DNA from 3 places in the Diaphorobacter sp. ED-3 genome. Region 2 is predicted to be linked to each of the others. Evidence: riboswitches for the same ligand, from Rfam matches in the RefSeq annotation. Region 2 holds a riboswitch; each other region holds the start of a gene.
What was found. A riboswitch is a leader RNA that binds a small molecule or an ion and turns the genes downstream of it on or off. The one in region 2 is predicted to bind glycine.
Positions count from the first base shown of each region.

Region 1: it holds a riboswitch for glycine, as region 2 does, so the genes downstream of both, PCQ86_RS02295 (D-amino acid dehydrogenase) here and gcvT (glycine cleavage system aminomethyltransferase GcvT) in region 2, are expected to answer to the same signal.
Region 3: it holds a riboswitch for glycine, as region 2 does, so the genes downstream of both, PCQ86_RS18160 (D-amino acid dehydrogenase) here and gcvT (glycine cleavage system aminomethyltransferase GcvT) in region 2, are expected to answer to the same signal.

Region 1 covers NZ_CP115182.1:466,161-475,919, forward strand. The annotation lists gene PCQ86_RS02275 (Tn3 family transposase) at 1-1,028, shown strand, start outside; gene PCQ86_RS02285 (IS5 family transposase) at 2,099-3,061, shown strand; gene PCQ86_RS02290 (trimeric intracellular cation channel family protein) at 3,425-4,063, shown strand; gene PCQ86_RS02295 (D-amino acid dehydrogenase) at 4,181-5,455, opposite strand; glycine riboswitch at 5,517-5,629, opposite strand; glycine riboswitch at 5,630-5,719, opposite strand; partial or broken gene PCQ86_RS02300 (amidohydrolase) at 5,730-6,643, opposite strand; gene PCQ86_RS02305 (AraC family transcriptional regulator) at 6,646-7,476, opposite strand; gene PCQ86_RS02310 (carboxymuconolactone decarboxylase family protein) at 7,584-8,123, shown strand; gene PCQ86_RS02315 (hypothetical protein) at 8,323-8,577, shown strand; partial or broken gene PCQ86_RS02320 (class II aldolase) at 8,686-8,829, shown strand; gene PCQ86_RS02325 (DM13 domain-containing protein) at 9,363-9,759, opposite strand, start outside.
Region 2 covers NZ_CP115182.1:2,480,833-2,490,591, reverse strand. The annotation lists gene PCQ86_RS12185 (SDR family NAD(P)-dependent oxidoreductase) at 1-133, opposite strand, end outside; gene PCQ86_RS12180 (RluA family pseudouridine synthase) at 165-833, opposite strand; gene PCQ86_RS12175 (PAS domain-containing hybrid sensor histidine kinase/response regulator) at 889-3,051, opposite strand; gene PCQ86_RS12170 (FKBP-type peptidyl-prolyl cis-trans isomerase) at 3,127-3,528, opposite strand; gene gcvP (aminomethyl-transferring glycine dehydrogenase) at 3,599-6,493, opposite strand; gene gcvH (glycine cleavage system protein GcvH) at 6,562-6,936, opposite strand; gene gcvT (glycine cleavage system aminomethyltransferase GcvT) at 7,040-8,170, opposite strand; glycine riboswitch at 8,215-8,329, opposite strand; glycine riboswitch at 8,349-8,441, opposite strand; gene PCQ86_RS12150 (TRAP transporter large permease) at 8,448-9,725, opposite strand.
Region 3 covers NZ_CP115182.1:3,758,034-3,767,792, forward strand. The annotation lists gene PCQ86_RS18140 (YXWGXW repeat-containing protein) at 210-626, shown strand; gene PCQ86_RS18145 (Bug family tripartite tricarboxylate transporter substrate binding protein) at 792-1,778, shown strand; gene PCQ86_RS18150 (NAD(P)-binding domain-containing protein) at 1,811-3,289, shown strand; gene PCQ86_RS18155 (CMD domain-containing protein) at 3,286-4,395, shown strand; glycine riboswitch at 4,567-4,678, shown strand; gene PCQ86_RS18160 (D-amino acid dehydrogenase) at 4,772-6,082, shown strand; gene PCQ86_RS18165 (FIST signal transduction protein) at 6,154-7,419, opposite strand; gene PCQ86_RS18170 (PhaM family polyhydroxyalkanoate granule multifunctional regulatory protein) at 7,460-8,383, opposite strand; gene PCQ86_RS18175 (HU family DNA-binding protein) at 8,604-9,023, shown strand; gene PCQ86_RS18180 (IS110 family transposase) at 9,314-9,759, shown strand, end outside.

The DNA.
Region 1 (9,759 bases), 2.0 Mb from region 2:
ACGAACGGCGTCTGAGCCAGGCCTGCCAGGCTGTGCTGGAATTCATGCAGCGACACCCGATTGCCGCCACCTGGGGGCGGTCCGATTTGGCATCTTCTGACATGATGAGCATGGAGACCACCAAACGGGTGTGGCAAGCCCGGCTTGATCCTCGGCGCAACACACCTTCCATTGGAATCTACTCCCATGTAAAAGACCGGTGGGGCATCTTCCATGCGCAGCCCTTTGTGCTCAATGAGCGCCAGGCGGGCGTGGCCATTGAAGGTGTCATCCGCCAAGAAAAGCTGGAGACCAGCCAGCTTGCTGTGGATACCCATGGCTACACCGACTTTGCCATGTCACATGCCCGTTTGCTTGGTTTTGATCTTTGCCCGCGGTTGAAGGAACTCAAACAGCGCCACCTCTTTGTGCCACGCGGCACCAAAGTGCCCGCAGAAATCGCTGCGGTGTGCGAAGCCAATGTCGACGTCGCTTTGATCGAAAAGCATTGGGATAGTCTGGTGCACCTGGCAGCCTCGGTCATGAGCGGACATGCCAGTGCGGTGGCAGCTCTTGCGCGGTTCGGTTCTGCCGCCCAGGGCGATCCAATCTATGAGGCTGGCGTGCAATTGGGGCGGTTGCTGCGTACGGCGTTTTTGGCTGACTACTTTGTCAAGGACGCTTTCAGGAACGAGTTGCGCCGGGTGCTCAATCGGGGCGAGGCTGTTAACGCCCTCAAGCGCGCCATTTATACCGGCCGGATCAGCCCGGCGCAGGCCAAACGTGTCGATGAAATGCAGGCTGTGGCCGATGCGTTGAGCCTGATGGCCAACATCGTGATGGCGTGGAATACCTCACAGATGCAGGCGGTCCTGGATCGCTGGTCGAACCGCCGCCAGGTCATTCCACCGGAACTGATCGGGAAGATTGCGCCCACCAGGCTGGAGAGCATCAACTTGCGGGGTGTGTTTCGCTTCCCGGTTGACCGCTATGCTGACCAAATCCTGCCTTCGCGGCCAAATGCATCGATAACTGGCACCAATGGATGAAACCGACCACGGTTTGACGCCACGAATCGCAGATTTGAAAGTGAACAGGAAAGTCAATGAAATCAACGATCTACCAACACCACCTCCGCGCCAGTGCTAGCTTTTCGTACCGTCACTTATTGCACTGAAAACGAGGAGACCCCTGGTATGGCAACTTAGTGTTGGGTGAGGCCTATGGCGCGGGAGAGTTTCTGCAAGTTGAGAGCTACAAGAATTTAAGGCGATGGGCTAATGAAGTTCTTCAACGCCCTGCCGTCCAGCGTGGTCGAAAGGTCAACCGTACTTGGGGCAAGCTTTCAGATCAACTACACGAACGTCACGATGCAACGGACTTTGACCTCAAAACTCAAGACAAACTGGCACCTCCAAGTACCACTTGAAACGTGTGTGCTAAATGAACAAAAACCATGCTTCTAGATACCCCAATCTGTGATTTTGGCTGGCTGCTCCGGACTTCACTCTTAAGGCCCCCGATGGCTGGCGTTACCCCATAACGGTAGACAATTTCTATAGTATGAGTTGGAGTGAGTAGCACTTTGTACAGATCGATTTATGCAGCTTGCTTTTGGTCATCGACCGTGTAATAAAACGTGCAATGACTGAGAAAAATTGGTCTAAATAATGAGCTAAGTTTTAACCAGAGAACCTCTGATTAACAGAAAAACAGGCTCGTCAAAATCCCATATGAATCAATGACTTATTGGTGTTTTTGATAAACGTGTAATATTTCGTGTAATTGGGTCAAAAGTTGTGTTTCGCAACTTTTCCAAGGTTTAGTGCACTTTTGCTACGTTTGTGAGCCATCTTACTTCCCAAACGTTACACGTTACGAATAGCAAGCGAACTAAAACCTGTGGAAGTTCAAAGCTACATGGGAGGGGCGTCCAGATTCTGGACGGTTCAGCATTGAGTTGATCAACTTATTGGAGTTGAATAAGCAGGTCAATTTCCAGCGCAGGAGTAGATTTTGCAATTGGCGCTTTAAACAAGCAGGGGAAAAGTTAGGGAAATCCTGCAAAACTTCCCCCGATGTTTGGTAGGAGTCAGCAGGCGATGGCAATCTCACGGCCATGAAGCAAAGCAGCCTTGATCTGAGCCTGAGTACCAAGAAGACCCGCAAGCAGGAGCTTCTTGCCCAGATGGATCTGGTGGTTCCCTGGGCTGCGTTGGTCGAGCTCATCACGCCGTATTACCCCGAAGGCAAGAACGGTCGCCCACCCTTTGCACTGGAGACCATGCTGCGCATCCACTGCATGCAACAGTGGTTCACCCTGTCAGATCTGGCGATGGAAGAAGCCTTCTTTGACACCCCGATCTACCGAGAGTTTGCCCAGCTCGATGCCCATGGACGAATACCGGATGAGAGCACCATCCTGAGGTTTCGCCATCGGCTGGAGAAACATAAGCTGGCCGATCAGATTCTGGCCACCGTCAATGATCTGCTGGCAGCCCAGGGCTTGCTGCTCAAGGCCGGAACAGCCGTGGATGCCACCTTGATTGCAGCACCGAGTTCCACCAAGAACAAGGGCAGAAAGCGCGATCCAGAGATGCACTCCAGCCAAAAGGGCAACGAGTGGCACTTTGGCATGAAGGCCCATATCGGCGTGGACGCGGACTCTGGGCTGGTGCACACCGTCATCGGCACCTCGGGCAACGTGTCTGATGTGGTGGAAGGCAACAGTTTGCTCCATGGTCAGGAGACAGACGTCTTTGGGGATGCGGGCTACCAAGGCGCACACAAGCGCCCCGATGCCAGCAAAGACGTCACTTGGCATGTGGCGATGCGCCCAGGCAAACGCAAAGAGCTGGACAAAGAGAACAACCCCGTTGATGCGCTCATAGACCAAGTGGAGAAGATCAAGGCCAGCATCCGGGCCAAGGTGGAACACCCCTTCAGGGTGATCAAACGACAGTTTGGCTATACCAAGGTGCGTTACCGGGGGCTCAAGAAGAACACGTTGCAGCTCAAGACGCTGTTTGCACTATCGAACCTGTGGATGGTGCGCCACCAACTGCTGGCGGCGCAGGGATGAGTGCGTCTGCAAACAGGCCAGAGGCCGCAAAAGCGGCGCGAATGACCAGAAATGGCGTGAGAAATGGCGCGAAGACGCGAGCAAAACGGCTGCAATTGCGCCATCTAAAAAAACGGACCGGTAGCACTTACTAATCCGAGTTGTTCAGGACATCCTTAGACGCTTTGCTTAGTGCGCGAATCAAAAAAATTTTTTTGAGACCATGCACTGACATCGAACTGTGACAGCCCTAATTATTCGAGCTCAATTTTTAAAGTCGAACTGTTGTAGACCAGTAGCCTATAAAATTAAAAACGTGGAATTTACAGTGCGATTGAATTTGCTTTAGCTATGAAAACTTTAAATTGGTGACATAAATTTTCAATGTATTTACTTCAATCATGGGGGGACACCCTACATTTGATAGTCGAGTTGTTAGCGACCGCTGCATTTGCGTTGTCTGGACTGATGAAAGCTGCGGGTAAAAAGCTCGATGCGGTGGGCATTTGTGTTGTGGCTTTTCTGGCAGCTTTTGGAGGTGGCACCTTGCGCGACTTGCTGCTTGATCAACGCCCGTTTTTTTGGGTGCAACATACCGAAATGCTTTGGGGCGTATTGGCCTTGTGCGTATTTGCTATGGTCTTCATGCGACAGCGGCATTTTGAAGTAACTGAAAGAACAATACTCTGGCCCGACGCGCTGGGCTTGGGACTATTTACTGCGACGGGAGTTCACCTCGCCTTGCAGTCACTCATGCCGCCAGTAGTCGCCGTCTTAATGGGCCTGATCACGGGTGTTTTTGGTGGTGTGCTGCGTGACATGGTTTGCAATGAAATTCCCACGGCTTTCAAAGACCACCGCCCCTACGCGGTGTGTTCTTTTGCTGGTGGCTGGACTTACGTGGTCCTTTGGACATTAGATGCTCCAGACTGGATGGCCTTACTGGGGTGCTTATTTGTTACTGTGTGCCTTCGCGCACTGGCACTGTGGCGCAACTGGCAACTGCCGGCTTGGCGGGCTTGAATGTTAAAAAACTATAACCAATGATGAGGTTGTTTAATTTTTTAGAAAATCACCAACTAAGTTAAGAAAAAAAGCAGTAGAGAGCCGCAAGACCCCTACTGCTTATTATTTTGAACTCTAAATGTTGCCAGCAGCAACTGCATGCAAGTTCATTGAATATCCTGATTTCTTTGCTGCAGCTTTGACGATGGTGTCTGACACCAGCTCAGCTGTCACGGCTGATAACGTCCAACCCAAGTGCCCATGCCCGGTGTTGTAAAAAACATTGGGAGTTCTACCTTGACCCACCCGAGGCATCATGTTGGGCATCATAGGGCGCAAGCCTGCCCAAGGCACTACAGAGCGTGTGTTAACGCGGGGAAAACATTGTTCCACCCATTCAATCAATGGGCGGATGCGGTCTGCGCGAATGTCACGGTTCACGCCATTGAATTCGGCAGTGCCTGCAACGCGGAAACGGTTGAGGCCTAAGCGGCTGGTGACCAACTTGGTTTCGTCATCCAGTAAGCTCACGGTGGGGGCACCCAATTGACTTTCTTCATCGTTCAAGTTGACGGTGATGGAGTAGCCTTTGACGGGGTAGATGTTCACGCGATCGCCTAGCTGAGCTGCAAAGTCACGGCTGCCCACTCCTGCACACACCACCACGCTATCAAAGGTATGCAGGCTTGGGGTGGCGTCTTGTTGTGTCACGGTGATGACAGCTTGTTGGCCATCGCTTTGAATCGACGTCACATCTTGACCATACAGCGTGTGCACGCCGAGTCGTGATGCCGCATTTGCTAGTCCATTGGTGAATTTGTGAATGTCTCCCGTGGAATCGCTCTCAGTGAAGTAGCCACCGTAGTAGGTGCCTGCCAATGTCGGCTCGATGGCTTTCATTTCAGCTGGGGTCACGGCATAGCGAGGTAGGCCCCCCTTGGCCAGCATGACTGACACTTTGCCTGCATGGTCGAACCCTTTTTTGTCACGGTAAATGTGCAGGATGCCTTCCTTCTTCAGGTCGAAATCAATGCCTTCTTCCTGCGCCCAAGTAAACAAGTGTTTGCGGGCTGCGACTGCTAAGCGAGCTGTCTCAACCGTGTTGCGCTCGTAATGGGGCATCGCAGCAATGAACTCTGCAAACCAGGAGAGTTTGTGCCACGTAGGTGCTGGGTTGACCAGCAGCGGCGCATCACTTTTGAGCATCCACTTTAGCCCTTTGAGGATGGTGGACCAATGCGTCCAAACTTCTGCATTAGATGCAGAGAGTTGCCCTCCGTTTGCGAATGATGTTTCCATCGCAGCATAGCGATGGCGTTCAAACAAGGTAACGGAAAAGCCGCGTTTTGCCAAGGCATAAGCTGTTGTGACGCCCGTGATGCCGCCGCCAATAACTGCGATTGTTTTCATAGTGAATGAGCTTTCAAAAACGTCAAAGTGTTGAGCACCAACAAGCCCTGTGCATGGCTGGTGCACCCCCTCTGTTTAGAACCTGAGAGATTCGTGGTCCATCGTGTTCAATGCAACCACTTGCTCCTGCGGTGTGCCGGGTGACTAAGACCAGCAACTCTTCAGAGATATCAACGATTCAAACCGGTCCTTTTGCCTGAGAGTTTCCGGGGTGGTTGCTCCTTCGGCGTCGCGATTTAACGCGATCTCTCCCGATCTGAATTTCATAAAAAAACTACGCCAGAAAGCGCTCAGTCAACGCGACCCAGAACGCAGCACCCACAGGTATGTTGCGGTCTTCAAAATCGTAATTGGGGTTGTGCACCATGCAGGCCCCGTGACCTCCGTTAGTTGCATCGCCATTCCCGATGAATAGATAGCTGCCTGGCACTTTGTCGAGCATGTAGGCGAAGTCTTCACTGGCGGTGAGCGGTTCAGTTTGGAGCACCACGTTATCTGCGCCTACCAACGCCACCGCCACTTCGCGGGCTATTCCCGTCTCAATAGGGGTATTGACCAGCACCGGGTAACCGGGCAAAAACTCGACTTTTGCGGTCACGCCAAAACTTTTCGCCTGTAACTCAACGAGCTCCACAATGCGATTGCGCAACAACTCTCGCACATCCCGATCCAGCGCCCGTACGCTAAGCTTTAACGTGGCGTTTTGGGGGATGACGTTGTTGACCACACCCGACTGAAAAGAGCCGACCGTGATCACGGCCATGTGCAGTGGGGGTACGTTGCGTGAAACGATGGTTTGTAGCGCCATGACAATTGCCGAACCCGCAACGACCGGGTCAGCACTCTGGTGCGGCATGGCACCATGGCCGCCTTTACCTTCAATGTGCACCAGAATGTTTTCGCTGGACGCCATGGTTGCGCCTTCGCGCAATAACAACTGACCTGGCCGAAAGCCCGGCAGGTTGTGCATGGCAAAGATTGCGTCGCAGGGGAAGCGGTCAAACAGGCCGTCTTCAATCATCTTGCGCGCCCCCCCAAGCTTTCTTCAGCGGGCTGAAAGATCAAATTCAGCGTGCCATCAAACGTGGTGGACTTTGCAATATGTTCGGCCGCAGCCAGCAGCATTGCGGTGTGTCCGTCGTGGCCGCAGGCATGCATCAAACCCGCATGGCAACTGGCATGGGGCAGCCTCAGTCCTGATCGGTGTGCGTTTGCAGCCAGGCAAGTGGCGGCATGCCGACGCGGTGGGTGAAAGCGCGGGTAAGCGCTACAGCGCTGGCGTAACCCACCATGGGCGCAATGGACTTGAGCGGCTTGCCTCGTTTGAGCAAACCCTTGACTACTGTGATGCGCCAGGCCGTGAGGTAGTCGAGCGCGGTCAGGCCCGACACCTCTCGAAAGTGATTGGCAAAGCGTGCGCGCGACATGCCTGCGGTTTCGGCCAACGATTCCAGCGTCCATGCATGGCCGGGCCGGTCGTGCATGGACGTGACCGCTTTGGACAAACGTGGGTCGCCCAGCGCCGCCAGGATGCCGGTGGTGACCGATGAAATGTCAAGCAGGTGGCGCAGCAACAAGATGAGCAGGTATTCCATCAACAGGTCCAGCGCAGCTTGCCGACCACACTTTTCGTCAAAGGCTTCCTGGAACAACAGGTCCAACGCGGGTGAAAGACTGGACGACTGGTTCAGCGGAATCACCAGCACCTCGGGCATGGCAGAGATCAGCGCGCCTCGGGCCTCGTCGCCCAGATCGACAGACGCACACACCAGGTCAACACCGTCGGCGCTATCGGGCACCAGCCGGTGGGCAGAACTCTGCGGGAAAAACAACAAACTGGGCTCTTCAACCCTGCTGGCGCGCCCATGCCGGTCGATCACGCTCATGGTGCCCCTGCGCATCAAATGCACATGGCCCACATGAGCTTCGGCCTCAAAGGCGGAGATCTGGCACAGGTTGCCCGAATAGAACACGCGTGCGCTGGGCACCGAGCGGGCAAACAAAGGTGAAAGTCGGTCCATGGCGGCGCTTGATACTTTGGGTATGCTTTCTTGTACTTTCAGTGATTATACGTATCGCACAATTCACTGGTGCATGTCGCACAGCCATTCAAAACGAGAGTTTCACCATGACACGTATCGCACCTGTATCACTTGCCCAAGCCGACGCCACCACCCAAGCCACCCTCAACGGCGTCAAGGCCAAGCTCGGCATGGTACCCAACCTGTTTGCCACCTTCGCCCAGGCTCCAGCCGCCCTGAACGGCTACCTGGCTTTCTCCGACGCACTGAGCAAAGGCCGCTTGAGCGCCGCCCAGCGCGAGTTGATCGCATTGGCCGTGGGCCAAACCAACGCTTGCCAGTACTGCTTGTCTGCACACACCCTGATCGGTAAAGGTGCTGGTTTGTCGGAAGCAGCCATCCGCGCAGCCCGAAGCGGCACCGCCGAAGGCGAACAAGACAAGGCCTTGGTTGAGCTGGCCATCAAAATCGTCCGTCAGCGTGGCGTGTTGGCCGACAGCGATCTGGCCGATGCCGCAGCAGCGGGTGTGGACCATGGCCTGGTCATCGAAGTCACCGCCAACGTGGCCCTCAACGTGTTGACCAACTACACCAACCACATTGCCGACACCGACGTCGACTTCCCAGCCGTGCCAGTCGCCCTGTAAAGCCCAGCCTCGCTGACAAGCGGGGAACGCCAACGGCCACCTCCTGGTGGTCGTTGGCGCAGGTGGCCGTGTTGCTCCTGTTGGCACACAGATGGCCTTCACTCCTGCGGCCAAGCTCGCCCTCATTGACGGCAACAACTTCTACGTCTCCTGCGAACGCGTCTTCCAGCCCTGGCTGCAAGGCCCTGGGCATCAAGTTGTGCGCGCCTTATTCCAGCTGCGCGAGTCATCCATCTCCTCGCTCATCCCCACCATGCCCCAAGGCAAACCAGCGGGCGTGCCCTGCGTGCAACTTGACGAACAAATGCGCTGCAAAGTTTTTGGGCAACCCGAACGGCCCGCGATGTGTGGGCAACTGCAAGCGTCGGTGGAGATGTGTGGGGATGTGGCCGATGGCGGGGTGCACGCCCGGGCTTGGCTGATGCGGCTGGAGGAATTGACGCGGCCGGGGTGAGTGCGGCCTCATCGTTGGCAGCCCTTTACGCCCAGTCACCAACAAGTCATCCCCCCGCCCCGCTTGCCGCTAAGCTGAATCCCTTTTGCTGACCTGCGGAGCACAGCCATGGCGTTTGAGATTCCTTCCTTAAAAGATAGCGTTCACCCCGATGAATGGCAGCTGCGGCTGGGCTTGGCCGCGTGTTACCGGCTGGTGGCGCTGTATGGCTGGAGCGATCTGGTGTTCACCCACATCAGTGGCGTTACCCCATAACGGTAGACAATTTCTATAGTATGAGTTGGAGTGAGTAGCACTTTGTACAGATCGATTTATGCAGCTTGCTTTTGGTCATCGACCGTGTAATAAAACGTGCAATGACTGAGAAAAATTGGTCTAAATAATGAGCTAAGTTTTAACCAGAGAACCTCTGATTAACAGAAAGCCAGGCTCGTCAAAAATCCATATAAATCAATAATTTATAGGCAAAAACGATAAACGTGTAATAAACCGTGTAATAAGCCAAAAGTTACATAATGTAACTTTTCTGAGGTTTAAAGCACTTTTGATGTGTCCTATAGCATTTTACTCGGCAAATGATGAGCCAATCAAAAGGCAATCAAACTAGGAGCCAAGGGAAATCAAGGTTTGGTGCAGTAGTGAGACGAAAGTAGGGTGCATTGATCGAGTTCAATTTCGGGAGTCGAACTCAACGAAATGAGAAGCATACGAAGTGAAAACCGTGGAATTGACTGTGCGATTGCTCGCACTTCATATGCTGCTCATTAATTTCTTGTCTGATCAACTTACTTTGCTTGCCGTAAATCTGCCGAACCGATGTATTCTTTGAACTGCTTGCACCAAATTAGCACACTCGTTACGTCTTCTGGGTTTTGCGTTGGCAGGAGATAGAAAGCGGCACCATTAGGCTTTTTAAGCCGGCTAACTTCAATTTGTTGAACGCTAAATTCATCGTTGTCCTTGATGGCAGATTTGCTACTGATGTAGACATGGTAGTCAGGGCCTGGGCTGGATCTAAAGTTCTCGCTTGATTGCAAAAATAATTGATTTCCTACCTTTATGACAGACCACTCGCCAGAGGAGTTGTGGATTAAATCCTGCCCCTTTGCTGTTTTGTCAATCTGTCCTCGTTTGATGAGTTCGCCTTCGATTTTTTGGTGATCGTCAAATCGCACTCTTAGG
Region 2 (9,759 bases):
CGGCCGTGGACAACGGCGCAGAGGTGCTGCGCGCCAGGCTGATCAGCGTGTTGCCGGGTTTCAGCAACTGGTGTGCCATGGCCAGGCCCATGCCGCGCGAGCCGCCGGTGAGGATGTAGAGGTGTTGCGTCATGCGGGCATGGTAACGGCCACGCACGCGGCGATCAAAACGGCGGTGCCGAGGCAAACGCGCACCAGCCACCCTGCAGCGGGTGCGCGAACTCCAGCACGCAGGCGTGCAGCAACAGGCGCGGTGCGCGGGCTTGTACGGACGCATCGGCATAGAGCTGGTCGCCAAGGATGGGGTGGCCCAGTGCCGCCAGGTGCACGCGCAGCTGGTGCGTGCGACCGGTGACGGGTTCCAGCTCCACGGAGGTGGTGTCGCCGGCGGCGTCGTGCGCCAGCACGCGCCAGCGCGTGAGGCTGGGCTGGCCGTGCGTGGCATCCACCACGCGCAGCGGACGGCGTTCCCAGTCCGCCGCGATGGGCAGCGCGATCTCGCCCCAGCCGTCCGCGTGCGCAGGGTCGGGCGGCGGCATGCGGCCCGCCACCACGGCGCGGTAGCGCTTGTGCACCAGCCGCTGGGCGAAGCTGTGGCTGAGGGCCCGCTGCATCGCGGCGCCCCGCGCCATGAGCACCAGTCCCGACGTGGGCTGGTCCAGCCGGTGCACGATGAGCGCGTCGGGCCACAGCGCCTGGGCACGCGTACTCAAGGCATCCTGCTTGTCGGGGCCCCGTCCGGGCACGCACAGCAATCCCGAGGGTTTCTCCAGCACCAGCAGCGTGTCGTCCACGTGCACGCTGCGGACGCCCTCTGATGGGCCGGCCGGCATACCCTGCAAAGGTGCATGCGCCCCCGCCGTCTGTACGGCCTGCGGTGCTGTCAACTCAACCGCCATGGGCCAGCCGGTCCACGGTCGCGCACAGCTCTTCCACGTCATTGGGCTTGTGGATCAGCGCGCGTGCGCCTTCGGCCAGCGCGGCCTGTTCGATTTCCGCCGTCACATAGCCGGAGGCCAGGGCCACTGGCAGGTCGCTGCGGATGGTGCGGGCCGCGCGCACGAGATCCAGGCCCGAGTAGCCCGGCATGTTGTAGTCCGTCACCAGCAGGTCGTAGCGCTCGGGGTGGGCCTGCAGGGCGTCTGTGGCTTGGTGCGGGTCGGTGAAACCGCTGACCTCGTAGCCGCGGCGGCGCAGCAGGCGCTGCACCAGAAAGACCAGCGCCTCGTCGTCGTCCACGTACATCACGTGCAGCAGACGGTCTGTTGCCGGCGCCACCGCGGGCGGGCTGGCGGGCGCGACCGGCGCGGGAACCTCCGGCAGGGCGGCCACCATGGTGTACGACGCCACGGGAAAGTACAGCGTGAAGCGGCTGCCCTCGCCGGGTGCGCTGTGCACGTCCACGCCACCACCGTGGGTGCGCATCACGCCGTGCACCACCGCCAGTCCCAGGCCGGTGCCCTGGCCCACGGGCTTGGTGGTGAAGAAGGGTTCGAAGATGCGCGACTGGGTGGCGGCGTCCATGCCCGGGCCGTTGTCATGCACGCGCACGGCCACGTAGTCGCCCGCACTCAGGCCCAGGCTCTCGCGCATGCGCTGGTCGGGCTGGATCAGCGCAGCATCCACGCGAATGCGGCCACGGCGGCTGCCGATGGCGTGCACGGCGTTGGTGCACAGGTTCAGCACCGCTTGCTCCACCTGCGTGGCATCCGCCAATACGGGGGGCAGGTCGGGGGGGACATGCACGGTCAGCTCGATCTCGGGCGGCAGCGTGACCCTCAGCAGCCGTTCGGTGTCGTGCACCACCTCTGCCAGGGTGACGGCGGCACGCTTGGGCGGCTCGTTGCGGCTGAAGGTGAGGATCTGGCGCACCAGGTCGCGGGCGCGCCGGCCGGCCTTGTCGATTTCCAGCAGGCTTTCGTACATCGGCGTGCCGGGCGGGCAATCGGCTTTGGCCAGCTCCACGTTGCCCAGGATCGCATGCAGGATGTTGTTGAAGTCGTGCGCGATGCCGCCGGCCATGGTGCCGACGGCCTGCATCTTGTGCGACTCGCGCAGTTGTCCCTCCAGCGCGTTGCGGCGGGCTTCTTCGCGCTTGCGGGCCGTAAGGTCGCGGGCAAACACGGTGGTGGTCTCGCCTTCCGCATGGCGCTCGAACGACACGCTGATCTCCACCGCCAGCTCGCGGCCCGATGCCGTGAGCGCCGTCATCTCCCCCAGCGCCGCCTGCGTGGTCAGTTGCGCGAACGCCAGCACCTGCTGGGCCTCGGGCAGAAAACGGCTCAACGGGCTGCCCAGCGCGTCGCTGGTGGCGCACTGGAACAGCATCGCTGCAGTAGGGTTGAACACGGTGATGCGCTCGTGCTGGTCCACGCAGATGATCGCGTCGAGCGCGGAGTTGATCACCGCTTCCAGCCGGCGCTCGCTGGTGTGCAGTTGCACGTTGCGCTCCTGCAGCTCCTGTGCGCTGCGCTGTAGGGCCTGGCGTTCGGCCAGCAGCGGCCCTTGGTCGATCACGGCGCACAGAAACTGCGTGAGCGGCGCGTCCTGCTCGGAGCGCGACTCGATGCGCGCGATGTGCAAGTCGCCAGTGATGTGGCGGCCCTCGCTGATGTGGAACACAACCTCCGTGGCCTCTGCCGTGCCCATGGCCCGCGCCTGGTCGAAAGCCTCGCGTACACGCGGCGCGTGGCTGTCGCTCACGAAGGGCATCAGTGCCGTCAGGGGGCGGTCCGTCTCGCGCGGTTGGAACGAGCGCTGTGCCATGGAGTTGGCCTGGACCACCATGTCATGCTCGTCCACCACCATGAGCGACAGCGGCACGCTGGAAAACAGGGCCTCGAATCGCTCGGAAGCGCTTTCGGCCGCGGCCTGGCTGTAGCGCAGCACCTGGTTTTGCGCCTCCAGCTCGGCCTGTGAGGCGCGCAGCTGCGCAATCAGCTCGGCCACGTCGCCGCTGGCCCGTTGAGGGCCGCGGCGCTCCGGCTGCTCAGGGGGTGACGAGGCAGGCTCCGCGGCGGGAAATAGCAGGGACAGGTCGGGGCGGCTCATGGGAATCGGGCAATCCGCAGGCCTGCCAGTGTACGCGTCTGCCTAGTGCCCCACAGGCCGGTGCCGCTGCCTCGTTCAGCGGCGCACCGACAGCAGCTCGATCTCGAAATTCAGCGTGGCGTTGGGCGGAATCACGCCGCCCGCGCCGCGCGCGCCATACGCAATCGCCGGCGGGCAGGTGAGCTTGGCCTTACCGCCCGGCTTCATGCGCTGTACGCCTTCGGTCCAGCAGGGGATGACGCGGTTCAACGGGAACTCGGTCGGCTCGCCGCGCTTGTATGAGCTGTCGAACTCCTTGCCGTCGGGGAAGGTGCCGCGGTAGTGCACCTTGACGGTGTCGGTGGCCTTGGGTGATCCACCGCTGCCGTCCTTGAGCGACTCATAGACCAGGCCGCTGCCGGTGGTGACGGCAGGGGCCTGCGCCTGGGCTGCGGAGGCGAGGGCAAGCGATGCAAGCAGTGCGAGAGGGGGGCGCATGGGTCAAACGTTCAGAAGCAACAAAGGCCCGATGGTAGGGCCGTTGTGAATGCCTGAGCGGAGCAGGCCGTCAGCCCAGTTCGCTCACCGGAACACAGCTGCAGAACAGGTTGCGGTCGCCGTAGACGTTGTCCACACGGCCCACGGGGCTCCAGTACTTGTTCTGGCGCAGGGCGGCAACGGGATAGGCTGCCGCATCGCGCGGGTAGGGGTGCTGCCAGTCGGCTACCAGCAGGCACTCGGCCGTGTGGGGCGCGTTCTTGAGGGGGTTGTCGTCCTGCGGCCAGGTGCCGGCCTCGATCTGGCGGATCTCGCGCCGGATGGCGATCATCGCGTCGATGAAGCGGTCCAGCTCGAACAGCGTCTCGCTCTCGGTGGGCTCCACCATCAGCGTGTTGGGCACAGGGAACGACAGCGTGGGTGCGTGAAAGCCGTAGTCGATCAGGCGTTTGGCCACGTCCTCGGCCATCACGCCGCTGGTGTCCTTCAACTGGCGCAGGTCCAGGATGCACTCGTGCGCCACATGGCCGTTGGCGGAAGCGTACAGCGTGGGATAGTGGTCCTTCAGGCGCGCGCTGATGTAGTTGGCGCTCAAGATCGCTGTCTCGGTCGCGGCCTGCAGACCGTCGGCGCCCATCATGCGGATGTACATCCAGCTGATGGGTAAAACGGCTGCATTGCCCAAGGGAGCTGCGCTGACAGCTCCTGTTTTGGAAGCAATGCCGCCCGTGGCATGGCCGGGCAGGTAGGGCACGAGGTCCTCCACCACGCACACCGGGCCCACGCCGGGGCCGCCGCCGCCGTGGGGGATGCAGAAGGTCTTGTGCAGGTTCAGGTGGCTCACGTCGCCGCCGAACTCGCCCGGCGCGGCCACGCCGACCAGGGCGTTCATGTTGGCGCCGTCCACATACACGCGCCCGCCGTGGCTGTGCACCAGCTCGCACAAGGCCTTCACCTGGGTCTCGAACACGCCATGCGTGCTGGGGTAGGTGATCATCACGCAGGCGAGGTTGGCACTGTGCTTCTCGCATTGGGCTTGCAGGTCCGCCATGTCCACGTTGCCGTTCTCGTCGCACTTGGTCACCACGACCTGCATGCCCACCATTTGGGCGCTGGCGGGGTTGGTGCCGTGCGCGCTACTGGGGATCAGGCAGATGTTGCGGTGGGCGTGCCCCTGCGCCGCGTGGTAGGCCTTGATGGCCAGCAGGCCGGCGTATTCGCCCTGGCTGCCTGCGTTGGGCTGCAGGCTGATGCCGGCGTAGCCCGTGGCCTGGCACAGCCAGGCGCGCAGTTGCTCGTCGAGCAGGCGGTAGCCTTCGAGCTGGTCGGCCGGGGCGAACGGGTGCACTTGGGCGAACTCGGGCCAGGTGATGGGGATCATCTCGCTGGTGGCGTTGAGCTTCATGGTGCACGAGCCCAGCGGGATCATGGTGCGGTCCAGCGCCAGGTCCTTGTCGGACAGCTGGCGGATGTAGCGCAGCATGCCGGTTTCGGAATGGTGGGTGTTGAACACCGGGTGCGCCATGAAGCGGCTGGTGCGCGCCAGAGCATCCGGGAACAGCGCCGGTGCGCCGGCCGCGTCCATCGCCTCGATAGTGGGCAGTTGCTGGCCGTCCCGCGCAAAGATCTTCCACAGCAGCTCGATATCGGCGCGGGTGGTGGTCTCGTCCAGCGAGATGCACAGGTATTCATTCCAGGCTTTTCGCAGGTTTGCGCCCATCTGGACTGCGCGAGCAGCTATTGAATCCGTAGCATCCTTGGTGTGCAGGCTGAGTGTGTCGAAGGCCGAGCCATGGTGGCGGCTGGTGAACCCCAGCTGCGCCAGGCCGCGGCTCAGGATGGCGGTGAAGCGCGCCACGCGGCGGGCGATGCGCGTGAGGCCCTCGGGGCCGTGGTACACGGCGTACATGCTGGCGATCACGGCCGGCAGCACCTGGGCCGTGCAGATGTTGCTCGTGGCCTTTTCGCGGCGGATGTGCTGCTCCCGCGTTTGCAGCGCCAGGCGGTAGGCAGGCTTGCCGTGCACGTCCACGCTCACGCCCACCAGGCGGCCGGGCAGACTGCGCTTGAATTCGTCGCGGCAGGCCATGAAGGCGGCGTGCGGTCCGCCGGCGCCCATGGGCATGCCAAAGCGCTGGGTGGAGCCCACCACGATGTCGGCGTCCCACTCGCCGGGGGCCTTGAGCAGCGTGAGCGCCAGCAGGTCGGTAGCGAAGATGGCGGCGGCCTGCTTGGCGTGGATGGCGTCCACGTCGGCCTGCCAGTCCTGCACCCAGCCGCTGCTGGCAGGGTACTGGATGAGGGCGGCGAAGAAGTCGCCGGCCAGGGCCGCCTGCCATTCCTCCTGGGAATTGGCCACCACCACGGTGATGCCGATGGGGGCGGCGCGGGTCTGGATGACTTCGATGGTCTGCGGGTGCGCATCGCCTGCCACGATGAAGACGTCGCTCTTGGACTTGACCGAGCGCTTGGCCAGCGTCATGGCCTCGGCGGCAGCGGTGGCCTCGTCGAGCATGGAGGCGTTGGCGATGGGCATGGCCGTGAGGTCGCACACCATGGTCTGGAAGTTGAGCAGCGCCTCCATGCGGCCCTGGGAGATCTCGGCCTGGTAGGGCGTGTAGGCCGTGTACCAGGCAGGGTTTTCCAGTACGTTGCGCAGGATGACGCCCGGCGTGTGCGTGCCGTAGTAGCCCTGGCCGATGAAGCTCTTGAGGATGCGGTTCTTCGACGCAATGGCCTGGAGTTCAGCCAGCGCTGCGGCCTCGGTGGCCGGCGCGGGCAGGTCCATGGGGCGCTGGCGCGCAATGGAGCGCGGCACGATGGAATCAATGAGCGCTCGGCGCGAGGCCTCGCCGATCACCGACAGCATGTGTGCTTCGTCGGCGGCGTCGATGCCAATGTGGCGGGGCAGGAATTCAGCGGCGTTTTCAAGCGCCGCCAGGGGCAGGGGGGAGGGCATCTGCATGGCGAGGGACCAGTCTCAAGAGCGATGGGGCGGTGCGGCGGCGCCGTGTGCACGGCGCCGCGGGTGCATCAGGCGTTCTGGGCGAAGGCGGTATAGGCCGTTTCGTCCATCAGGCCGGCGAGCTGGCCGGCGTCGCTGAGCTTGACCTTGAAGAACCAGCCGGCGCCCAGCGGGTCGGAGTTGGCCAGGGACGGGTCGGCGCGCAAGGCCTCGTTGACCTCGACGATTTCGCCGGACACGGGCATGTAGACATCGGCAGCGGCCTTGACGGACTCGACCACACCGGCCACGTCGCCCTGGGCAAAGGTGGTGCCCACCGCGGGCAGGTCCACGAACACCACATCGCCCAACGCATCCTGCGCGTGGACGGTGATGCCGACGACGGCCGCGGCCGGGTCGGCTGCGTTGATCCATTCATGGTCTTTGGAAAACTGGATGCTCATGAGGGGCTCCGGGAAGAAGAGGTGGAAGGAAAAGGTTTGAGAGTGGTCAGCCCGCACTGTAGCCGGGCTGACCTGGGCGCGGTGGCAGTTCGCCGTGGTGAATTCAGCCGCGGTAGTAGCGTGTGGGAACAAAGGGCGTGGCAGCCACTTCCATGGGCACGGCCTTGCCGCGCACCATGGCGTTCACACGGGTGCCGGGGGCGGCATGGGCGGGCATTACGTAGGCCAGGGCGATGGGCTTGTCGGCAGTGGGGGCCAGCAGGCCGCTGGTGACTTCGCCGATGCGCTCGCCCGACTCGTTTTGCAACTCGGTGTGCTCACGCACGGGCACGCGCTCCAGCGCCACCAGGCCCACGCGCTTGCGCGTGAGGGTGGCCGGGCTGTCGATCTGGGCCAGCATCTTGTCGGCACCGGGAAAACCGCCAGCGCGCGCGCCGCCTGTACGGCGCACCTTCTGGATGGCCCAGTTCAGGCCGGCTTCGGGTGGGGTGGTGGTGGTGTCGATGTCGTTGCCATATAGGCACAAGCCGGCTTCCAGGCGCAGCGAATTGCGTGCGCCCAGGCCGATGGGCTTGACCTCGGGCTGGGCCAGCAGCGTGCGCGCCAGGGCCTCGGCCTGCGTGGCGGGCACCGAGATCTCGAAGCCGTCCTCTCCGGTGTAGCCGCTGCGCGTCACGAAGCACTGCGCCCCGGCGATGTCGAAATGCCCGCCGGTCATGAACACCAGTTTGTCCACGCCTGGTGCCAGACGCGCGAGCACCGCAGCCGCCTGTGGGCCCTGCAGCGCGAGCAGGGCCTGGTCGGGCATGGGAATCACCTGGCAGCGTTGGCCGATGCGCTCCTGGATGTGGGCAATGTCGCCCACCTTGCAGGCGCCGTTGACGATCACGAAGAGTTCGCCCTGAGCCATGCGGAAGAACATGAGGTCGTCGATGATGCCGCCCTCGTCATTGAGGAGCAGGCCGTAGCGCTGCTTGCCCACGGGCAGGTCGACCACGTCCACGGGCATCAGCGTCTCGAATGCTGCTGCGGCGTCAGGGCCGACCAGCTTGAGCTGCCCCATGTGCGACACGTCAAACAGGCCGGCCGCCGTGCGCGTGTGGTGGTGCTCGGCCATCAGGCCCATGGGGTATTGCACGGGCATGGAGTAGCCGGCGAAGGGCACCATGCGGGCGCCCAGTTCGATGTGCAGGGCGTTGAGGGGAGTGGTGAGCAGGTCGGACATGGCGGACATGGCAATGGGCGAAGGCAAATGGTGGAGCGATCTCTCGATCGCCGATTTGCCCCGCTGTCCGCTTTACCTGAGAGATTCACCCCGCCTGCATGGCATGTCGCGGGGCTTGCTCCTTCGGTGGGCCGCATGCTGCTGCGGCCTCTCTCCAGCAAGGGAAACACCCGCATCCCTGCGGGCGTGTCGCCAGTCCTTTTGCCTGAGCGTTCGGCTGCTGCCTGCGCCTTCGGCGGCCCGGCCCTGGGGGGCGCGGACTCTCTCCTGACGGGACGGATTCTATCTATTTTGCGTACACGAGATCACGCAGGGCCAGTGAAAGCGATGGCACGTAGGTGATGACCAGGAGGCACAGCAGGACCACGCCCACGAACGGCAACAGGTGGGCGACGATGCGATCCAGGGAGATGCGCGCCACCGTGCATGCCGCGAACAGGTTCACGCCAAAGGGCGGCGTGATCATGCCGAGCGCCAGGTTCACCACCATGATCAGCCCGAAGTGCACCGGGTCCACGCCGAAGTGCTGGGCCACCGGCGCCAGGATCGGCGCCAGCACGATGATGGCGGCGCTGGTCTCGATGAACATGCCGATCACGAACAGCGCGGCATTCACGCCCAGCAGGAACAGCGCGGGCGACTGCAGCACCTCCTGCAGCCAGCGGCCGATGGCGTCCGGCACGCCAGCGCGCGTGATGAGGAAGGCAAACAGGCCCGCATTGGCAATGATGAACATGATCACCGCCGACGAGATGGCCGACTTGCGCAGGATGGCGAACAGGTCCGCGACGCGGATCTCGCGGTAGATCAGCATGCCCACCACCAGCGCGTAGAACACGGCCACGGCAGAGGCCTCGGTGGGCGTGAACACGCCGCCGTAGATGCCGCCCAGGATGATGACTGGCATCAGCAGTGCCCAGCCCGCCTGCAGCAGCGCGCGGCCGAAGGGCATGCGCCCGTCGCCGTCATGCTTGCCCCAGCCCTTGTACTTGCAATACACCCAGACGAACAGCATCAGCGCACCGCTGATGAGGATGCCGGGGCCGAAGCCGGCAATGAACAGCTCACCAATCGACACCTCGGCCGCCACACCGTACAGGATCATGGGGATGGATGGAGGGATGATCACACCCAGCTCGGCACTGGTGGCCTGCAGCGCGGCCGCGTAGCTGGTGGGGTAGCCATGCTTGATGAGCGCAGGAATCAGGATGGCGCCGATGGCGAACGTGGTCGCCACCGATGACCCTGAGACGGCCGCGAAGATCATGCAGGTGAGCACGCAGGTCATGGGCAGGCCGCCCTGCACGCCGCCCACGATGCTCTTGGCAAACTCCACGAGCCGTCGCGAGATGCCGCCGGTCTCCATGAGGTTGCCCGCCAGGATGAAGAACGGAATGGCTGCGAGCGGAAACTTGTTGATGGAGGCGAACATCTCCTTCACGGAGATCAGCATGTTGGCGTTCGCCACCTGGATGCCCAGGATGGAGGCCAGCCCGATGGAGACGGCCACGGAGATGGTGAGCGCGAAGCACAGCACCATGGTGGAGATCATGACCGTGGTCATAGGGCCCCAACGCGCGTCATTTCATGTACCCGCC
Region 3 (9,759 bases), 1.3 Mb from region 2:
CACTATTGAAAAAGGAGCTTGTTCCGCTTCTCTGACAAGGGCTTCAGCCCTACCAGCACCTGTGTCCTGCCCGCCGAAAGGCCGCCGTCACACCTGCTCACAAACCTTTGCCGGGGATGCAACAACGCGCCCGAAACGTTGACATGCGGCCCGCAGCATGGAGTCTCCCGCAGCGCCCCGCGCCGCATCCCACAACACAGGAGAACGCCATGGTCCGCACCACCACCCTTGCCGCAGCCGGCAGCCTCGTCGCCCTGCTGTCATTGGCAGGCGCCGCGCATGCGGCCACCAACGCCACCGTCGTGATCCAGGCCGGCACGCCCCACTACTCGGCACCGCCCGCCTATGCGGTGCAATACCACGCGCCACCGCCTCCACGCTACGAGCGCGTGCCTGCACCGCGCCGCGGCATGGTCTGGTCGCAGGGCCACTGGGAATGGCGCGGCCACCGCCATGTGTGGGTGCCCGGCCAGTGGATGCAGGTGCGCCACGGCCACCATTACCGCCAGCCGCGTTGGGTGCAGCGCGGTGACCAATGGCGCTTCGTGCGCGGCGGCTGGGACCGCGATGGCGACGGCGTGCCCAACCGCCACGACCGCCGGCCCGACAACCCCTACCGGAGATGAACGGCCGAGCGCCGGTCGTCCGCGCCCAGCATGGCCCGGGACGGCGACGGGCCGTCCATATGCATATAGCGCGTTGCATGTGAATTTCTCCACAATGGGCGTGTTTCGGCTGTGCCTACACGATAGGGCGCCGCCTTGCACTGACCCATCACAAGGAAATTCGCCATGCCTCTCCTGCGCCACGCCACCGCCGCCCTGGCCACGCTGCTGACCGTCACATCCGCCCTCGCCCAGGCCACGGACTGGCCCAAGCAGCCCGTCACCCTGATCATGGGCTTTCCGGCCGGATCGGGCGTGGACGTGGTGGCGCGCGCGGTGCAGGAGCCGCTGGGCCAGAAACTCGGCCAGCCCGTGGTCATCGACTACAAGTCCGGCGCGGCCGGCAACATCGCCAGTGAGTACGTGGCCCGGGCCAAGGCCGACGGCTACACCCTGGCCTTCGGCACGGCCGCCACGCACGGCAGCAATGCCGCGCTTTACAAGAACCTGCCGTTCGACGTGGAGGCCGACTTCGTGCCCGTCGCCCCGCTGATCGACGTGTCCAACGTGCTCACCATCAACCCCGCGGTGATCGACGCCAAGAACCTCAAGGAGTTCGTCGAGACCGTGCGCGCCAACCCGGGCAAGTACAACTTCGCATCCACCGGCAACGGCACGGGCACGCACATGGCCTTTGCCGAGCTGAATGCGCGCCTGGGCCTGAACATGGTGCACGTGCCCTACAAAGGTGGGCCCGAGGCCATCACCTCCGTGCTGCGCGGAGAGACCTGCTGCATCATGAACCAGGTGCAGACCGTGCTGCCGCACTACAAGGCCGGCAAGGTGCGCCTGCTGGGGGTAACCACGGCCAAGCCCGTGGCGGCCGTGAAGGAGGTGCCGCCCATCGGCGCCAGCGGCCTGCCCGGCACCAAGGGCTTTGACAGCTCGATCTGGTTCGGCATCTTCGCGCCCAAGGGCACCGACCCAGCCGTGGTCCAGAAGCTGAACACCGCCTTGCGCGAGGTGCTGGAGCAGCCCGACGTGCGCCAGCGCTTCGAGTCGCAGGGCAACACGGTGCGCATCGAAACGCCCGAGCAGTTCCGCCAGACGGTCCACAAGGACCGCGCGAAGTGGGCGCAAGTGGTGAAGGACGCCAAAATCAGCATCGACTGATTTCGCCCTCCACGCTTTCTTCGACGCCCTCCATGTCTCTTTCGCTTCCCCTGGGGGCGGCCGGCCTGGCCGCCCTCGAAGACCGCCTGCGGCACGACCTGCTCACCCTCAACTGGCGTGCCCGCGCATGGCTGCCGCCACGCGCCCATGAAGGGCAGCCCGTCACCGACGTGCTCATCATCGGTGCCGGCCAGGCCGGCCTGGCGGCCAGCATGGCGCTGGCGCAGCAGGGCATTGCCGCCGTGCTGCTGGACCGCGCGCCCGCCGACTACGAGGGCCCCTGGGCCACCACGGCGCGCATGGACACGCTGCGCTCGCCCAAGGAGCTCACCGGCCCCGCGCTCGGCGTGCCCTCGCTCACCTTCCGCGCCTGGTTCGAGGCCCAGTGGGGCCGCGAGGCCTGGGCCGCGCTCGACAAGATCCCGCGCCTGCAGTGGATGGACTACCTGCGCTGGTACCGCCGCGTGACGCAGGCCGACGTGCGCAATGAACACACCGTCACCGCCGTGCACCCACGCGCCGAAGGCCTGGTGGCGGTGGACGTGCAGGCCCCCGCCGGCCACGCCACCTGGCTGGCGCGCCGCGTGGTGCTGGCCACGGGCCGCGACGGCCTGGGCGGCCCGCAGATCCCTGCCTTCATGCACGGCGTGCGCCACGCCGCACAGGGCGGCCTGTGGGCGCATTCGTCCGATGTGCTGGACTACGCCACGCTCAAGGGCAAGCGCGTGGGCGTGATCGGCATGGGCTCGTCCGCCATGGACAGCGCCGGCACGGCGCTGGAATGCGGCGCCGCCAGCGTGGACCTGATCGCGCGCCGCGCGGTGATGCCCACGGTGAACAAGTCCAAGGGCTCGGGCGTGCCCGGCCTCACGCAGGGGCACCACGACCTGCCCGACGCATGGAAGTGGCGCATCCGCCATTACATCAACGTGCAGCAGGTGCCGCCGCCGCACGGCAGCACGCTGCGCGTGTCGCGGCACGCCCATGCGTTCTTCCACTTCGGTTGCGCGGTGCAGGGCGTCACGCAGGTGGGCGACGCGCTGCACGTGGCGACGGCCAAGGGCACGTTTGCGTTCGACTTCCTGGTCCTCGCCACAGGCTTCGTGATCGACTGGGCACAAAAGCCCGAGTTCGCGCCGTTTGCGCGCCATGTGCGCACCTGGGGCGAGCGCTACCAGCCGCCCGCCGGCGATGAAGACCGCGAACTGTCCGACTCGCCCGACCTCGGCCCGGTGTTCGAATTCCGCGAGAAAGCCGCCGGCGCCTGCCCTGGCCTGGACCGCATCCACTGCTTCTGCTACCCGGCGGCGCTGTCACACGGCACGGTGTCGGGCGACATCCCCGCCATCAGCGACGGCGCACGGCGCCTGGCCAGCGGCATCGCCGGCCTGCTGTACCGCGAGGACGTGGAGCACCACTTCGCCGCGCTGCAGGCCTATGCCGAGCCCGAACTGCTCGGCGACGAATGGACGCCCGCCGACACCTCCCAACGCATCCTGCCTTCGCCATGACCGACACCATCGACCAACTCGCCCGCCTGGGCCATGCCCCCCATGCCCAGGCCGCGCGCCAACAGCGCGCCAAGGCCATCACCGCCACCCAGGCCTGCGAAGACCTGCTGCTCGCGCCCGCACTGCCCGGGGGCCTGGCGCTGGCCGAGCGCCTGTCCGTGGCCCAGGCCGTGGCGGCCGCCAGCGGCGTGGCAACGCTGGCCGACCATTACGGCGCGCGCCTGGCCGGCCTGCCAGCCCCGCTGGCGGATGCGCGCTGGCAAGCCATCACGCATTTCACGCAGCTGCTGGCCACGCAGCCCGCCGCGGCCGACCGCGCGGCCCTGCTCGCCCTGCCCCAGGCGGGCCTCGCCACGCCGGACGTGGTGCTGCTCGCGCAGCTCATCGGCTTCGTGGCCTACCAGGCGCGGTTGGTGGCCGGCGTGGCGGCGCTGGCCACCCTCGGCCCCGCGGGCACCGCAGCCGCGCCGGTCGCACCCGCCACGCCAGAAGCGCCCTTCGTGCACCCCGCCAACCTGCCCCCGCCCGGCGAGCCGCTGCGCCTGGCCGGCTACACCAGCGAGACGCTGGACTGGAAGGCCTGGCTGCCCGTGGTGGACCCCGCAACCGCCAGCGCCGAGCAGAACGCCGTGCTGGACGCCAGCCACCCCAAGGCACGCACGTCGGACTTCTACCTCGTGCTGGCGCACCAGCCCCGCGTGCTCGCCGAGCGCTCGGAGGCGTTCAACGCCATCATGTACGCGCCTGGCGGCCTGCCGCGCGCAGAGCGCGAGGTGGCCACCACCGTGGTCTCGCGCATCAACGGCTGCGTGTACTGCGCGTCGGTGCATGCGCAGCGCTTCGAGCAGCTGGCCAAGCGCAACGACGTGATCGCGCAGATCTTCGCCGACCCCGACAGCGCCGGCACCAACGCCCGCGAACGCGCCCTGGCGCAGGCCAGCGCCGCGCTCACGCGCGCGCCCGGTGCATTCGGGCCGCAGCACATCGCGCCGCTGCGCGCCGCGGGCCTGAGCAACCTGGAAATCCTGGACACGGTGCACGCCGCCGCGCTGTTCGCCTGGGCCAACCGCCTCATGCTCAACCTGGGCGAAGCGGTCTACCCCTGAGCATGCACGCAGCGCCCCGCCCTGAGAGCGTGTTCATGGTCTGAGGGTTAGCCCGCTGGGGACGCCGCGCCCGCGCCGCTACGATGGCCGGCGCAGGAGAGCAAACGGCTGCATGCCGTTTCACCGAAGGCGCAAACTCCCATACACGCTCAGGTTCCGTACTGCACACCCACACAGCCGTCTGGAGAGCCGCCACGCCCGCCGTGGCGCACCGAAGGAGCAAGTGCCGCGCACGGTCCCGCGCGGCATGAATCTCTCAGGTACCAAGGACAGGGGGAGCGGCAGCCAGGCCATGTCGTGCCCGCTGTTCGCTATTCATTCAATAGCTGCTCGCGCGCGCCCTGCCTGCGCAAACCTTGAAAAAGGCTTGTAAACCATGCGCGTGATCGTTCTCGGCGCCGGCGTCGTCGGCACCACCTCTGCGTACTTCCTCCAGCAACTCGGCCACGAGGTCACCGTCATCGACCGGCAGGCTGTGCCCGGTGCGGAAACCAGCTTCGCCAACGGCGGCCAGATCTCGGTCAGCCACGCCGAGCCCTGGGCCAACCCCGGCGCGCCGCTCAAGGTGCTGCAGTGGCTGGGCAAAGAGGATGCGCCGCTGTTGTTTCGCCTGCGCGCGGACATGCGCCAGTGGCTTTGGGGCCTGCAATTCCTGCGCGAATGCACGCCCGCGCGCACGCGCCACAACATCGAGCAGATCGTGAGCCTGGGCAGCTACAGCCGCAGCACGCTGCAGCAACTGCGCACCGACACGGGCCTGCAGTACGACCAGCGCACGCAGGGCATCCTGCACTTCTACACCAGCGCCCAGGAGTTCGACGCCGCGCTGGCGCCCGCCGAGCAGATGCGTGCGCTGGGCTGCCACCGCCGCGTGGTGGATGCCGACGAGGCCGTGCGCATCGAGCCGGCCCTGGCCCACGTCCGCCCGCAGCTGGCGGGCGCCACCTACACGGCGGAGGACGAGTCCGGTGACGCCCACCTGTTCACGCGCGCGCTGGCCGGCGTGGCCCAGGCCGCGGGCGTGCAATTCCGCCTGGGTTGCCACATCACCGCGCTGCACCCGGCGGGCGGCGCCATCGACCATGTGGAGGTCACCAACGAGGCCGGCGGCTACGAGCGCTTGCGCGGCGACGCCTACGTGCTGGCGCTGGGCGCATTCAGCCCGCTGCTGGCCCAGCCCCTGGGCCTGCGCCTGCCGATCTACCCGGCCAAGGGCTATTCGGTGACGCTGCCGGTGCGCGACACGGCCGCCGCCTACCAGGTGAGCCTGACGGACGACGAGTACAAGCTGGTCTTCTCGCGCTACACCAGCGCGCAGGGCGACCGGCTGCGCATCGCGGGGACGGCCGAGCTCAACGGCTACGAGCGCGCACTGAACGCCGTGCGCTGCGAAGCCATCGTGCGGCGCGTGGAGCAGCTCTTTCCCGGCGCGGGCGATGCGAGCCAGGCGCAGTTCTGGAGCGGCCTGCGCCCCGCCACGCCGAGCAACGTGCCGCTGATCGGCAAGACGCGCTACGGCAACCTGTTCCTGAACACCGGCCACGGCACGCTGGGCTGGACCCACGCCTGCGGCTCGGGCAAGTCCATCGCGCGCATCGTGAGCGGGCTGGAGCCGGAGCTGGACTTCGCGTTCTGCGGCCTGCCGCGCCCTGCTGCGGCGCCCCGCCCCGCCGTCATCGGCGTTTGAGCAAGCGCCACGGCGCTATGCATTGCATAGCTGCTTGCGCTTGGTGGACGGGCGCTAGAGGCCAAAAAGGCTTATAAAGCCCCGTCCGGCGCGACGAACACCGTCAGCACGCCCGTGTAGCCATAGAGCCGGTGCGCGGCGATTTCGCCGCCGGCGAAGAAGCCCGCCAGGGGCACGTCGCCCAGCGCATGGCGCACGATCTGCAGCTCGGCGCTGGGCCCACCGAAGTGCGGCCCGCCGCGGCCCGAGCAACTCACATACAGCGCACCGCAAATGCGCCGGCCGCCCGTCGGCTCGGCATGCGGCGCGCTGCCTGCGGCGGGCAGCGCCTGCGCCTCTTCGAGCTGGGGCGATAGCTCCTCACGGATCTCGGCGCAGATGCGCATCAGGTCGGCACGGGCCGCGCCGACGTTGCGCTGGCAGAAGGCCAGGCGCATGCCCACCTCGACATGGTCACCCAGCGCCACGCCGCTGCGCGTCGCGTCCAGCCCGACGATGTGGCGCACGCGCGTGTCGGCGCCAAAGTGGCCCGTGCGCTGGCGCTGCGGTGCGTCCGCGTCCTCCAGCCCTGCCAGCGTGGCGCGCACGGCGCGCAGCGCGGCCTGGGCGTCGCCCTGCAGCGTCACGCCCAGCGTGTCCAGCAGCACGTCCAGCGCGGGCTCGCCGTCCAGCTCCAGCACCACGTTGTCCTGCGCGGCGGTGATGACCGCCTGCGCGCCGATGGGCTGGCAGCCCTGCGTGACGCGCGAGACCAGTTCCACCTGCGCATCAAAGGCCACGCCCGACAGGCCGCCGTGCAGCACGCCGTCGCCCTCGCCGCCGGCGGGCAGCGCCAGCTGCACCTGCGCCCCGCGGCTGGCCACCACGCCGCCAAACAGGTAGCCGCTACTGGTGCGGCCCGCCATCTCGGCCACCAGGTCCGCCAGTTCGGGTGTCTGCCCGTCCGCATGCACCAGCGCCGTGTGGGCCGCAAAGCCCGCCCCGGCCGCATCGCCGTGCGCCAGCGGCGCCACGCCCGAGAACACGCGGTAGTGCGCGCGCGGCAGGTCGCACAGCATCAGCGAGAGCGCGGGTTCATCGAAATATTCGACATTGTTGCCCGCCACGCCCACGCCGACCGCGCCTGCCCAGTCGGTGACCGTCGGCAGTTCGCGCCGCAGCAGGTCCAGCAGGGCCGCGGCATCGTCCGCGTAGTGGTCGGTGATGTAGAGCAGCCCCAGCGTGGGTGCACTGGCGTACTGGGGCAGCGCCATCTGCGCCCGCAGTTGCGCCAGCACCAGCACCGCGGCCATGTGCCACTGCGGATGGGTGGCGTGTGCGTTGGGAAAGAGTCTCATGTGTCAGCCCTGCGATGGGGTACAGGCGCCGCCGCGCAGCTCAACCTGCCGGCCGCCGCGTGCGGGACGCGGCAGCCTTTGGGGTGGGCGATGGTGCGGGGGCACGCTTGGCGCCCGCGCTGGCCGCGGCAGTCCGCTTGGCGGCCGGACGTGCCTTGTCGTTGGCCTTGTCGTTGGCCTTGCCGCCCGGTTGGGTCGCCGGCCGGGCGGCCGCCTTTGCGGAAGGCTTCCTGGCGGCAGGGGCGGGCGTTGCCGCAGGCGCCGCACCGGCGGCCTGCGCCGCCGCGCGCATGCCATGCATGCCCTGCGCGGCCATCTGCGTCGCCATGCTGGAGGCGGTCTTGAGTGCGCCGCTGGCCATCTCGCGCGTGGCGTCGAAGGCCGCCTGGTGCGTGCCCGCATCCCGCAGGGCATGCGCCGCGATCTGCTGGAACTGGCTGGTCAGCGCACCCCACCATTGCATCGGGTCGGCCACGCCCTTGGTCTGCTCGGGCGCTGCTTCATCGTCCGGTGGTGTTCGCGCGCTACGCGCCGCCGAGGCGTCGTTTGCAGGGGATTGCGCCTCCGGTGCGGGCGCGGGCGGAGAGGTGAACGGGAACGCGGACGGTGGCTCGGCGGCTCGTGCGGCGGGCCGCTCCTTGTCCTGGCCTGCTGCGGCGCCGAAGCTCGCGGCCAGGTCGCCCATCGCCACGTTCATATCCTGCAGCGTGGCCAGCGTCATCTTCTGCACCTCCAGCGCCTGCACGGTGGCGGCCAGGGCGCGCGCGTTCTGCTCCAGCCAGAACTGCACGGCCTTGAGGTCCTGGATGCGCTTGTCCAGCTCGTCCACACTCACCGTGGGCGCCACCCAGCCCGACAGCCCCGGCATGGTGGGCATACCCGCCGCAGCGCCCTTGGCCAGGTTCTGCAGGAAATCAAATCCCGGGACGAAACGCCCGAAGCCGAAAGGGGTGCTATCGCTCATGGCCTGCTCCTGGTGCATCAGGGAATGGTTGCACAGCTTACCCGCATGCGCGCCACCCGTGCGGCATGTGCGTGCCCTGTGCCGTCCACAGGCCCGCGATAGCGTGGTTTTCTCGCGCAAACCCGCATGAATAGGGCACCCCACGCGCACAGACAGCGCCTAGAATCCGATCACCAGCCTGGCTGGCCTGCTTCTATACACCTTACAACGATCCGACATCATGGCAACTGCAAAGAAGACCACCGCTCCGGTGAAAAAGACCGCCGCCAAAAAGGCTGCGGCACCTGCCAAGAAGGCAGCCGCCCCCGCAGCTCCTGCTGCCATCAAGCCCGTGAAGGAAGCCTTCACCAAGACCGCGCTGATCGCCCACCTCGCCACGCAGGCGGGTGTCGAGCCCAAGGCCGCCAAGGCCGTGCTCGCCGCGCTGGAGACGGCCATCCTGGCTTCCGTGCACAAGAAGGGCTCCGGCGAGTTCACGCTGCCCGGCCTGCTCAAGATCGGCCTGCAGCAAGTGCCCGCCAAGAAGAAGCGCTTCGGCAAGGACCCGTTCACCGGCGAAGAGCGCTGGTTCCCCGCCAAGCCCGCGTCGGTCAAGATCAAGACCCGCGCACTGAAGAAACTCAAGGACGCCACGCTCTGACACCGTGGCGCGGGTTTCGCAAAAAAAGCAGCCTCCGGGCTGCTTTTTTTATGCCCGAGCGGCCCAGGGCGCACGGCCGCGGCGCCTTGTATCTTTAAACCAGACCAGCGCGGTAGAGTCTGAACGCCGTTGAGGCGGCCAGACCGGCCCGTGCAGTTTGGTAGGCGCTGGGGTGATAGAGCCCGTGACTGAGTACAGAACGCATGGCCGCCGCGCTGGTCTTCGTGAAGCCCGAACGGTTACGCGCGCCTTGATTGAGCGCGCATGCACAAGCAAGGGATCTGAAGATCATGTCTGTTACCTCTGTGACGGTGGGCATCGACGTGGCCAAGGCGCACGTGGATGTCTGTGTGCTGGGTGCCAAGAGCAGCGCCCAGCGGTTTGACAACGATGCCGAAGGCCACTCGGCGCTGGCGGCTGCCCTGCAGCCCCTGGACGTGGGTCTGGTGGTGATGGAGGCCACCGGCGGCTACGAGGCCGCGTTAGCGTGTGCCCTGCAGGCCACAGGCCTGCCCGTGGCGGTCATCAACCCGCGCCAGGCGCGCGACTTCGCCAAATCCATGGGACGCCTGGCCAAGACCGACGCGGTGGATGCGCGCACGCTGGCCGAGCTGGCAGCGGTGCTGCTGCGCCGCGACGATCTGCAGCGCTTCTTGCGCCCCCTGGCCGATGAGCGCCAGCAGTGGCTCGCGGCCCTGGTCACGCGCAGGCGCCAGTTGCTGACCATGCTCCATTC